Regions from separate parts of the Thalassolituus sp. ST750PaO-4 genome, predicted to be linked through region 3. Evidence: predicted binding sites of a transcription regulator. Region 3 holds the regulator's gene; each other region holds the start of a gene.
The links. The regulator FNR, encoded in region 3, switches genes on or off when oxygen is low (the NO sensors DNR and NnrR bind a similar motif). The targets are predictions, from matches to a motif close to TTGATNTANATCAA.
Positions count from the first base shown of each region.

Region 1: clpB (ATP-dependent chaperone ClpB) is a predicted target of FNR. The motif match lies at 1,855-1,868, and genes of this name have one in related genera.
Region 2: HUF18_RS15640 (TraR/DksA family transcriptional regulator) is a predicted target of FNR. The motif match lies at 1,919-1,932, and genes of this name have one in related genera.

Region 1 is NZ_JABVCB010000001.1:130,697-133,975, forward strand. Features, by position in the region: gene clpB (ATP-dependent chaperone ClpB) at 1-1,724, opposite strand, end outside; gene HUF18_RS00625 (DMT family transporter) at 1,984-2,886, shown strand; gene HUF18_RS00630 (LysR family transcriptional regulator) at 3,103-3,279, shown strand, end outside.
Region 2 is NZ_JABVCB010000013.1:33,453-36,731, reverse strand. Features, by position in the region: gene HUF18_RS15655 (late competence development ComFB family protein) at 1-166, opposite strand, end outside; gene HUF18_RS15650 (CBS domain-containing protein) at 290-712, shown strand; gene HUF18_RS15645 (HD domain-containing phosphohydrolase) at 719-1,846, opposite strand; gene HUF18_RS15640 (TraR/DksA family transcriptional regulator) at 1,988-2,320, shown strand; gene HUF18_RS15635 (potassium channel family protein) at 2,317-3,159, opposite strand.
Region 3 is NZ_JABVCB010000012.1:52,758-56,036, forward strand. Features, by position in the region: gene ttcA (tRNA 2-thiocytidine(32) synthetase TtcA) at 1-196, opposite strand, end outside; gene HUF18_RS13385 (hypothetical protein) at 320-814, opposite strand; gene fnr (fumarate/nitrate reduction transcriptional regulator Fnr) at 1,087-1,854, opposite strand; gene HUF18_RS13395 (sulfite exporter TauE/SafE family protein) at 1,940-2,602, opposite strand; gene ccoS (cbb3-type cytochrome oxidase assembly protein CcoS) at 2,599-2,793, opposite strand; gene HUF18_RS13405 (heavy metal translocating P-type ATPase) at 2,797-3,279, opposite strand, start outside.

The sequences.
Region 1 (3,279 bases), on a different contig from region 3:
CCGACTACCGAATCGTGCAGTACCTCTTCCATGCGCAGCAGTTTTTCACGTTCGCCTTCCAGCATCTTAGTCACCGGCACGCCGGTCCACTTCGACACCACTTCGGCAATTTCATCTTCGGTTACTTTATTGCGCAACAGGGTAAATTCCTGCTTACCGGAGGTTTCTGCCTCGGCGGCCGTGGCCAGCTGCTTTTCCAGCTCCGGAATACGGCCGTACTGCAGTTCTGACATACGCTGCAGATCGCCGGCACGACGCGCCGCTTCCATCTCGATTCTGGCCTGTTCCAGCTGTTCTTTCGACTTGCTGGCACCTTCAAGCAGGGCTTTTTCTTTCTTCCACACCTCTTCCAGCTCGACGTAGGCACGTCCGGCTTTATTGATCTCTTCGTTGAGATCGCTCAGACGTTTTTTCGCCGCTTCGTCTTTTTCTTTACGCAGTGCTTCACGCTCGATTTTCAGCTGAATCAGGCGTCGTTCGAGCTTGTCCATTTCCTGTGGTTTGGAGTCGATTTCCATACGGATAACCGATGCCGCCTCATCCACCAAATCGATGGCTTTATCCGGCAGACGACGATCCGGAATATAACGCTGCGACAGCTTGGCCGCGGCAATAATCGCACTGTCGGTAATCTGCACACCGTGGTGCACTTCGTAACGCTCTTTTAAACCACGCAGAATCGCAATGGAGTCTTCCACGCTCGGCTCATCAACAATCACTTTCTGGAAACGACGCTCCAGTGCCGCGTCTTTTTCAATAAATTCGCGGTATTCATCCAGTGTGGTCGCACCCACGCAGTGCAGTTCACCCCGTGCCAGAGCAGGCTTAAGCATATTGCCGGCATCCATAGCGCCATCGCCCTTACCGGCGCCGACCATGGTATGCAATTCATCGACAAACAGAATGATGCTGCCTTCGGCCTTGGTGACGTCTTTTAAAACGGCTTTTAAGCGCTCTTCAAATTCACCACGGTATTTGGCACCGGCCACCAGCGAACCCATATCCAGCGACAGAATGCGCTTATGCTTCAGGTTTTCCGGCACTTCACCATTAACGATACGCTGCGCCAGACCTTCCACCACCGCGGTTTTACCCACGCCCGGAGGTCCGATCAATACCGGATTGTTTTTGGTACGGCGCTGCAGCACCTGAATGGTACGGCGGATTTCATCATCACGGCCGATCACCGGATCCAGTTTGCCCGCTTCGGCACGCTCGGTCAGGTCGATGCAGTATTTATCCAGCGACTGACGGTTATCTTCGGCATTGGCGTCCTGCACACTTTCACCGCCACGCAGTTCGTTAATGGCTTTATTAACGCCGTCTTTCTTCAGACCAGCCGCGGCCAGTGCCTTACCTGTGCTGTTTTTATCGTCCAGCGCCACCAGCAGAAAGACTTCGCTCGACACATACTGGTCACCGCGTTTCTGCGCTTCTTTATCCGCCAGATTGAGCAGACGGCCCAGCTCCGGCGCCAGCTGAATATTGCCATCCGGACTGCTGACTTTGGGCTGCTCGTCCAGCAACGCACGCAGGGCACGGCCAAGCTCAACGACATTGGCACCACAACGGCGCACCACATCTTTAACCGAGCTGCTTGGCTGTTCGAGCAATGCCAACAGTAAGTGGACGGTATCAATCTGATTATGATCCTGCCCCAGCGCCAGACTCTGGCTCTCGGCCAGAGCGTTCTGCAGACTGGTGGTCAACCGATCCATACGCATATTCCAATCTCCTAAATAGACGCTCAGGGCAGACCCGAGCAGAGTTGATTCATTACCGCTTAGATGCGACCAGATTAATTTTTTTCAACACCTTCAAGATTAAATTTAGTAAAACTAATAGAAATTCATCTTGATGCAGCGCAAAGACCCGGCTGCCAAACGTGTGATCGCGTATAATCACCAGCCTTCATCCGTATCGTCAGCCTTCATTTATATAGTGGCGCGATTCACCTTTTAAAGCGTAGGACACAAACCAGCCATGACAGCCCCTGCAATGACCGACGCCCTGCGCCGCGGTGCGTTATTCCTGCTGCTGGGTGAAGCCCTGCTGGCATTAATGGGCGCGCTGGTCAAAGACCTGTCGGACGTGCTGTCGACCGAGCAGATTGTGTTCTTCCGTAATATCGCCGGTCTGATCGTACTCGCCCCTTTATTGCTGCGTACCGGCTTAAGTGAACTGAAAACCCGGGTCTGGCACTGGCATTTGCTGCGCGGTCTTGTTGGTGTCAGCGCCATGTACTGTTACTTCTGGGCGCTGGCTCATCTGCCGCTCACCGAAGCCTTTCTGGTGAAGCTTTCGGCGCCGCTGTTTATGCCATTACTGGCACTCTGGTGGCTGAAAGAACCCGCCGGGCGCCACAGTTGGCTGGCGCTGCTGATCGGCTTTGCCGGGGTCAGTGTCATCCTGCAGCCCGGCGCTGAACATCCGGCCATGCTGGGTAATGGCGACAGCTACAACACAGCGCTGCTGGTCGGTCTGCTCGGTGCTTTTCTGGCCGCACTGGCCAAGGTCACCATCCGCCGTATGTCGGCTACCGAATCCAGCCAGCGTATTGTGTTTTATTTTGGCCTGACCGCCGCACTGGTTTCAGCCCCCGGCGCCCTGCTCAACTGGCAGCCGGTTCCTGACAGCACCTGGCTGTGGCTGCTGGCGCTTGGCGTGGTCGCTACCAGCGGCCAGCTGGCGCTGACCCGCGCCTACCGCATCGCGCCAACCGGCAAGGTCGGTGTTTACGTTTACAGTGCGGTTATTTATGGCGCCCTGATGGGCTGGTGGTTCTGGGGAGAGATTCCGCTGTGGACGACCTGGGCCGGGGCCATTCTGATCGTACTGGCAGGCTTACTGAACCTGTATGCGCCGAAAAGCGGCGCTAAAAGCTGACGAAGTTCAGGACCGGTATCGCCTGACTATGCGCCAAAGCAGCACTGAAACCTGATTTCTGCAGCGTTGTGGCGGCAAGCGGAGAATTCCCGGCACAGGTATAAGGCGTCATTCTCTTAGATATAAGTCTAATTTATGATCAAAACAGGCTTATTATTTCCTCAGAATTAAATATACTGGCTGTTCTAATGGATTACTCAGAATGAATCATTAATTATGTCCCGTATCGACTCATTGCAAACCTTTGTCTCTGTTGTGCGCTCGCGCAACTTTACCTCGGCGGCCGATTCACTGGGAGTGACCCCATCTGCCGTCAGTAAGCAGATCAGCGGTCTGGAAGAGCGCCTTGGCGTACGTCTGCTGAACCGCACCACCCGCTCCGTCAGCCCGACC
Region 2 (3,279 bases), on a different contig from region 3:
CCACCTCAAAGCGGATATAGCGGGGAGGAAGTCGGTTAAGAGCAACACAGGCGATATCAGCCATATGTTCGATGCTGACCGCTGGCGACTGGCCATGTAAACGACGCAGGATCTCTTCGGCAACCAGCTGTTCATAGTAATTACGAATGTGATTATTGATGCTCATACCACCCTCCTTTGAATAGTTTCAGCATAGCACTCCGGCTATTTCCTGCTTTACTGATAAACAATACACAACCACACCGCCGTAGCGGCTGCTCCGTCCGGCGTACTTTTACAGGAACATGCTATGAAACTGGTCAGCGACCTGATGACCCGCGAACTGCTTACTCACCTGCCCGACGATACCCTGCAGGATGCTGAACAAACGATGGGGCGCCATCAGGTTCGCCACATTCCGGTAGTTGATGCAGAAGGGAAAATATTCGGCCTGCTCAGTCAGAAAGAATTTTTAACTGAAGCATTCCGTATTACCGATAAATTTGGCGCGCATAATCTGCAGACGTATCTGGCACAAACCAAACTGAGCTCCTGCATTAATACCGATGTACAAACCATTCCGGCCGATATGCCACTGACCGTCGCCGGTCAGCAATTACGCAACAGCCGTCAGGGTTGCTTACTGGTTACCGATAGTGAAAATCATCTGATCGGTCTGCTCAGCTCCAAAGACTTTGTCCGTCTGGCGATTGAATTGCTGGAACAGTCCTGAGCAGACTCAGGACGGATAGCGTCGCTGAATATCATCAACCTGTTGTGGATGCTTTAACACGGCATCCACACAAGCCTGATCGAGCTCGTTGTGCGCCGCCATTTGCTGTAATTCAGCGAAGACTTTGTCCTGTGGCCAGGCTTCCTTGTAGCTGCGCCGGTTTAACAAGGCATCAAGAATATCGGCCACCGCAATAATCCGCGCCTCCAGCGGTACGTCATCGCCTTCGGCCCCGAGATAACCACTGCCATTCAGTTTTTCATGGTGATACTGAACAATGTTGCGCAGCATTTCGGTGTGCTCCATGTCACCGAGCGCAAAATGCTCCAGAGCCTGATCGACAATATCGCGCCCGACTTTCACATGGGATTTCATTCGCTCGAATTCGTCCGCCGTCAGCGGGCCGGCTTTGTGCAGAATACTGTCGGGGATGGCAATTTTACCGATGTCATGCAGAGGAGCGAACAGCGCCAGATATTCGATAAAGGCATCGCTTAACTGCAGTTTTTTCTGCAGTGCGCGGGCAATCATGCGCGCATAGGCAGCCATGCGCCGCACATGGGCATCGGTTTCTACCGAACGGCGACCGCTGACGTCGGTGGCAAATTTTACCAGCGCCTGCATACGGGCAACCGCATCATGTTCGCGCACCAGCAACTGGCCAACCAGATGCGCCCACAGGTTGCAGTAGGCAATTTTCTGCTCAGAAAAATAATGCCGCTGCAGTGAGTTCAGGAAAAGAAATCCCAGCAAAGCACCATCATGGAATACCGGCATGGTGAGGCTCGCCCGGTAGCCCTGCGACAACAACGCTGCGGTATGAACAGATAAACTCTTATGACGGAAACAGCGCATGTCATTAACCACCCGCAAAGCCGGTTTATCGGCCAGAGCCTGCAGTGACGGCACGTCATCCAGCCGCACGCTGTAACCTAACAGCGGCGAGGTGTCATCGCTTTCATAAACAAAAGTCGACAACAGCCCATCTTCAGGGTTGTACAGCACCAGCGCAAAACGCTGCACGCCTTCATACTGCTCGCGCAATACCCGGTAAAGACGCTCCAGTCGCTGCATAAAATGCATTTTCTGTCCCAGAACCTGATAGGGATCATTCAGATAGAGTGGATCTTCCATAACGTGCCTCTCCGCCGTTTGGCACAGTGTAGGCTAAGCCATCCGCCCTCAGCGCAGGAAGTTGCCAGCTTCCTGATGCACATCAAGGAGAAAAACCCTCCTCTGGCCTAGCCTGAAGTAAAGCTAACAAAGGAAAGTGATATGGATACCAGCGCCATCAGACAAGTGTTAACACAGCGTAAAGCCATGCTGGAAAACCGCGCCAGTAAGGTTGAGCGTGATGCCAGTCACCGCGATGAGCCTTTGTCCGCAGATTTTGCCGAACAAGCGGTAGAGCGGGAAAATGACGATGTACTGCATGCCATTGCCGGTGAATCTTTACACGAGATCACGATGATCAATCAGGCACTGGCGCGTCTGGATGCAGGAATTTATGGCGAATGCAGCGAATGTGGAAATACGATTGACGAAAAGCGCCTGCAGGCCGTTCCTTACACAACCCAATGTATCCAGTGCGCAGAACAGGCTGATTAACGCTCGCCACCATCCAGGTCGCGTCCCTGTTCACGGCGCTGCTGCTCAGCTTCCAGGGCTATGGTCAGCAGCTGATCCAGTTTGGTTTCCAGCTGCTCCATACGGCTTTCCATTTTAGCCAGCCGGTCAGCATTCGCCGTTTCTTTGGCAATCAGGTCTTCTTCTTCCTGCTGCATAAAAAACGCAGAAAAGCTGGCGGTCATCATCGAAAATAAACCGATTCCCATCAGAATCAGTACCGACCCGAATAAACGCCCGGCGGTACTGCCCGGCACAATATCACCATAGCCCACGGTAGTCACCGTCACCCAGGCCCACCAGATGCCATCCATCGGTGTCTGAACATTAGGATCAATCACCGCCATTAAGGTGCCGGCCATAATGATGATGATAAAACTCACCATCAGGGTCGGCCCGAGGTGATTTCTTCCCATAATTTTCTGGAACGAGCCGGACATATTCATCAGCATGGTGAACATTGCCAGCAATCGCAGTGCACGTAAGCCACCAGCGTGGGGAAAGGCCTGCCAGAGCAACGGCATACCGGCAATCACAATCACCAGATTGCTCCAGTTATTACGTAAATAGCGCGCCTTATCATCAACCACTGCGGTCAGCACCAGGGTTTCCAGCAAAAAGAAAGTCCACAAAAACCAGTCGGTAATGTAGGTGTACGGCAGTGGGCCATCGGCGCGGGCTTCGAGATACCACTCGAATACAATCCAGAAGGCGATCAGAATCATCGGCCATTCAAACATACGGCCAATGCGCCGGGCGCGGGCATTTTCGTTGTTATCAACGCCGGAGAGACCGACCATTTTAGAAAAGGAGAGAATCATCAAAGCTCAGTTCAGCACCGTCAGGTAAACCACTTGATAAACATTGGTTACGTAAAAGAGTAGCTGAATCTTAACGGTAAAAGGCGACGCAGATCACCCATAAAGGCAATCGGCGCCGCT
Region 3 (3,279 bases):
GTGCGCTTTTCTGCAGACTCAGCAGAATATCGAGCATGGTGTACGAATCTTTACCGCCGGACAGGCAAACCATGACCTTATCGCCGTCTTCGATCATGCGGTAGTCTTCGATGGCCTTGCCGACATTGCGGCGCAGGCGCTTCTGCAGTTTGTTGAACTCGAGTTGCTCTTTGCGCTCGGCAGCGGATTCGATCATAAAAACACCCTGAATAATTGCGCCCGCTTTATAGCAGAATGCATCGGGTGAAGGAACCGCCTGCGCAGGTCAGGCAGTTAAAAAGGAATGTTGTTCGGGGACTTTGAGAAAAGGTACGCCTGCTCAGGCTGCACGGTTGAGCAGGGCGGTGGCTGTACCGAGACTGGCGCAGAACTCTTCAATGCTGACACCGCTGCGGGGATGGTAAAAACGTTTCCACAGACGTGCGAGCTGTTCTGCGGTTGCATCGGCGGGCAGAACAAAATCATCATTGCGGGCATAGATAAACCAGGCAATGGCGGTGGCATAAGACAGGTTGGTGGTCAGCTCGGCATGGGGGTGACTGAGAAAATCATGCTGGCTGGCAAGGCCGCGCACGGTGCTGGCCAGTTCCGGCTGTTGCGCCAGATAAGCGTCCCATACATGGCGGTGGGTCAGGCTGTGAATGCGGTAAATGCCGAGAGCCCGTTGACCGGCGGCTTTGAGGTGCGATCCAAGAGCCGATTCCTGAGCCGCAGTTGCCAGCAGCAGGGTGCTGGCCATCGGGTTACTAACCCCGATACGTTGCAGGGTTGGCTGGATTACCCAGCGGGTCAGTTCATTTGCGCAGATGCCCATGGTCACCTCCTTATACGTCATATCGGCTGAATGACGCTGTTTCTGCAATCTTAGATCAGATTATTTTATCTGCTGCGGTTTTATACCAATTGCCAATAGATAGCCTGGATACCGGCGCCAGAAAAATAACGTCTGTTCAGCCTTTATTCTGGTAAAAGCATTTCCCGTACCAGAGGGCGTTGCATGAGTGTTCATAAGCAGAAAACAGGCATAAGAGGGCAGGCATAAAAAAACCGGCCTCTGGCCGGTTTTTTTGCTTACGGGTGAGCGGCTTACTCTTGCGGGTGAGCGGCACACTCTTTTTCAGTATTCAGGCCGGCCAGTTCATACAGCATATCGGGGTCCTGCAGAATCACTTCTTTCCCCTGGGTTTCGATCAGACCGTTTTTCTGGAAGCGGGTAAACACGCGGCTGATGGTTTCTACCGCGAGGCCCAGATAGTTACTGATATCCACCCGCGACATCGGCAGGCGGAAATGACTGGCCGAGAAACCACGACGGGAATAACGCTGGGAAATATCAATCAGGAAAGAGGCCACGCGCTCTTCGGCGTTTTTCTTGCTGAGCAGCAACATCATGTTCTGATCATGACGGATTTCGGTGCCCATTGTACGCATCAGCTGCTTACGCAGATCCGGCAGGTCATCGGCCAGACTGTCGAGTTGCTGCAGCGGAATTTCACAGACGGTGGTGGTTTCCAGCGCTTTGGCGGTTAACGGATAGTTGCCGTTATCGTAACCGGCCAGGCCAACCAGCTCAGAGGCCAGGTGAAAACCGGTAATCTGTTCTTCACCGTTACTCGCCAGAGTGTAGGTTTTCAGGGCTCCGGTGCGTACGGCAAATACGGATTGAAACGCTTCGCCCTGCTGGAACAGCAGCTGACCTTTCTGGATCGGACGGCCACGGCGGATGATATCGTCGAGGCGCTCCATATCGGAATCGTTCAGGGACAATGGCAGACACAACGCATTCAGTGAGCAGGTCTGGCAGTGTGGTTGAGTGCCCCGCAGTGGAGCAGGCGCAACATGTGTCGTTTTCATGACTGATTCCTGAGTGAAACCCCGGTGTCGGAGTAAGTAACAAGTGCAGCAGTTGCGGCTATGTTCGGCATTAGCGCGCGATCTGTCAAGAAAGTAACCAGACCGATGCTGCCGTCCACAAACCAAATCCGATCAGTAATCCCCCGGCAACCTGACGCACGCGGTTGTTGCTCAGAAACGGCGTCAGTACATTGGCCGCCAGTGTGCTGGCAAACAGGGCAGGCAGGGTACCCAGACCAAAGGCGAACATCGCGGCGGCTCCCAGCAAAGGCTGGCCATTTGCGGCAACCCAGCTCAGCGTGCTGTAAATCAGGCCGCAGGGCAACCAGCCCCAGAGCATGCCCAGCCACAGACGATCTATCGCACGCGGAGATTGCATAAAACGGCGGGTCAGAGGCTGCAGGTATTTCCAGATTCCCTGGCCCAGTTGCTCAATACGGGTCAGCATCAGTGACCAGCGGGCAATATAGAGCCCCATCAGTATCAGCATCAGCGCGGCCAGTGTCCGCAAGATCAGCATCAGCCACTGGTGCTGGCTCTGCAGCCACAGACCTGCGCTGGCGACTATCAGCCCGGCGATGCTGTAGCTCAGTATGCGCCCGGTGTTAAACAGCAGCGTCACCCGGACACGCTGAGTTCCGGCGCTGCTGCCAATAGCCGCAGCAATACCACCGCACATCACCAGGCAGTGGCTGGAGCCAAACAACCCCAGCAGAAACGCAGTCAGCAGCGACAGGGGTTCAATCATGGCTTGTCAGATGGGGTTTGTTCGCTGTCGTCCTGACGGCGACTTATCGGCTCATCGTCATCAAACAGAATGCGGTGGGCGGGGGACTCCATGTCTTCAAACTGGCCGCTCTTCACCGCCCAGAAAAAGATCAGCACGGCAATGCCGATCAGCAGTAAAGACAGCGGTACCAGGATGTAAATGATATCCATCGATCAAACCTCAGAGGAGTCAGGAGCCGGCAGGCGATTCAGGCGCAGGGCGTTGGTGACCACCAGTAACGAACTGAATGACATGCCAATCGCAGCGGCCCAGGGCGGAACAAAACCTGCCGCTGCCACCGGTAATGCGATGAGATTGTACAGCAAAGCCCAGCCGATGTTCTGAGCAATAATACGGCGTGTCTTGGTGGCTCCATCCAGAGCGGTCAGTAAGGTTTCCAGACGACCGTTGGTAAGCATGGCATCGGCGTTGGTCTTAGCCAGATCGGTGGCTTCGTTAACGGCCAGAGCAATATCAGCACCGGCCAGTACCGGCACATCGTTAATGCCGTCGCCGACCATCATGACCCGCTCACCGGCCTGCTGCCAGGCGCGCACTGCGGCCAGTTTCTGTTCCGGTGAGACGCCGGTCTGCAGGTCGGTAATGCCCAGTGCATCCGCCACCACCTGACCGGATGCGCCGGGGTCGCCGGTCAG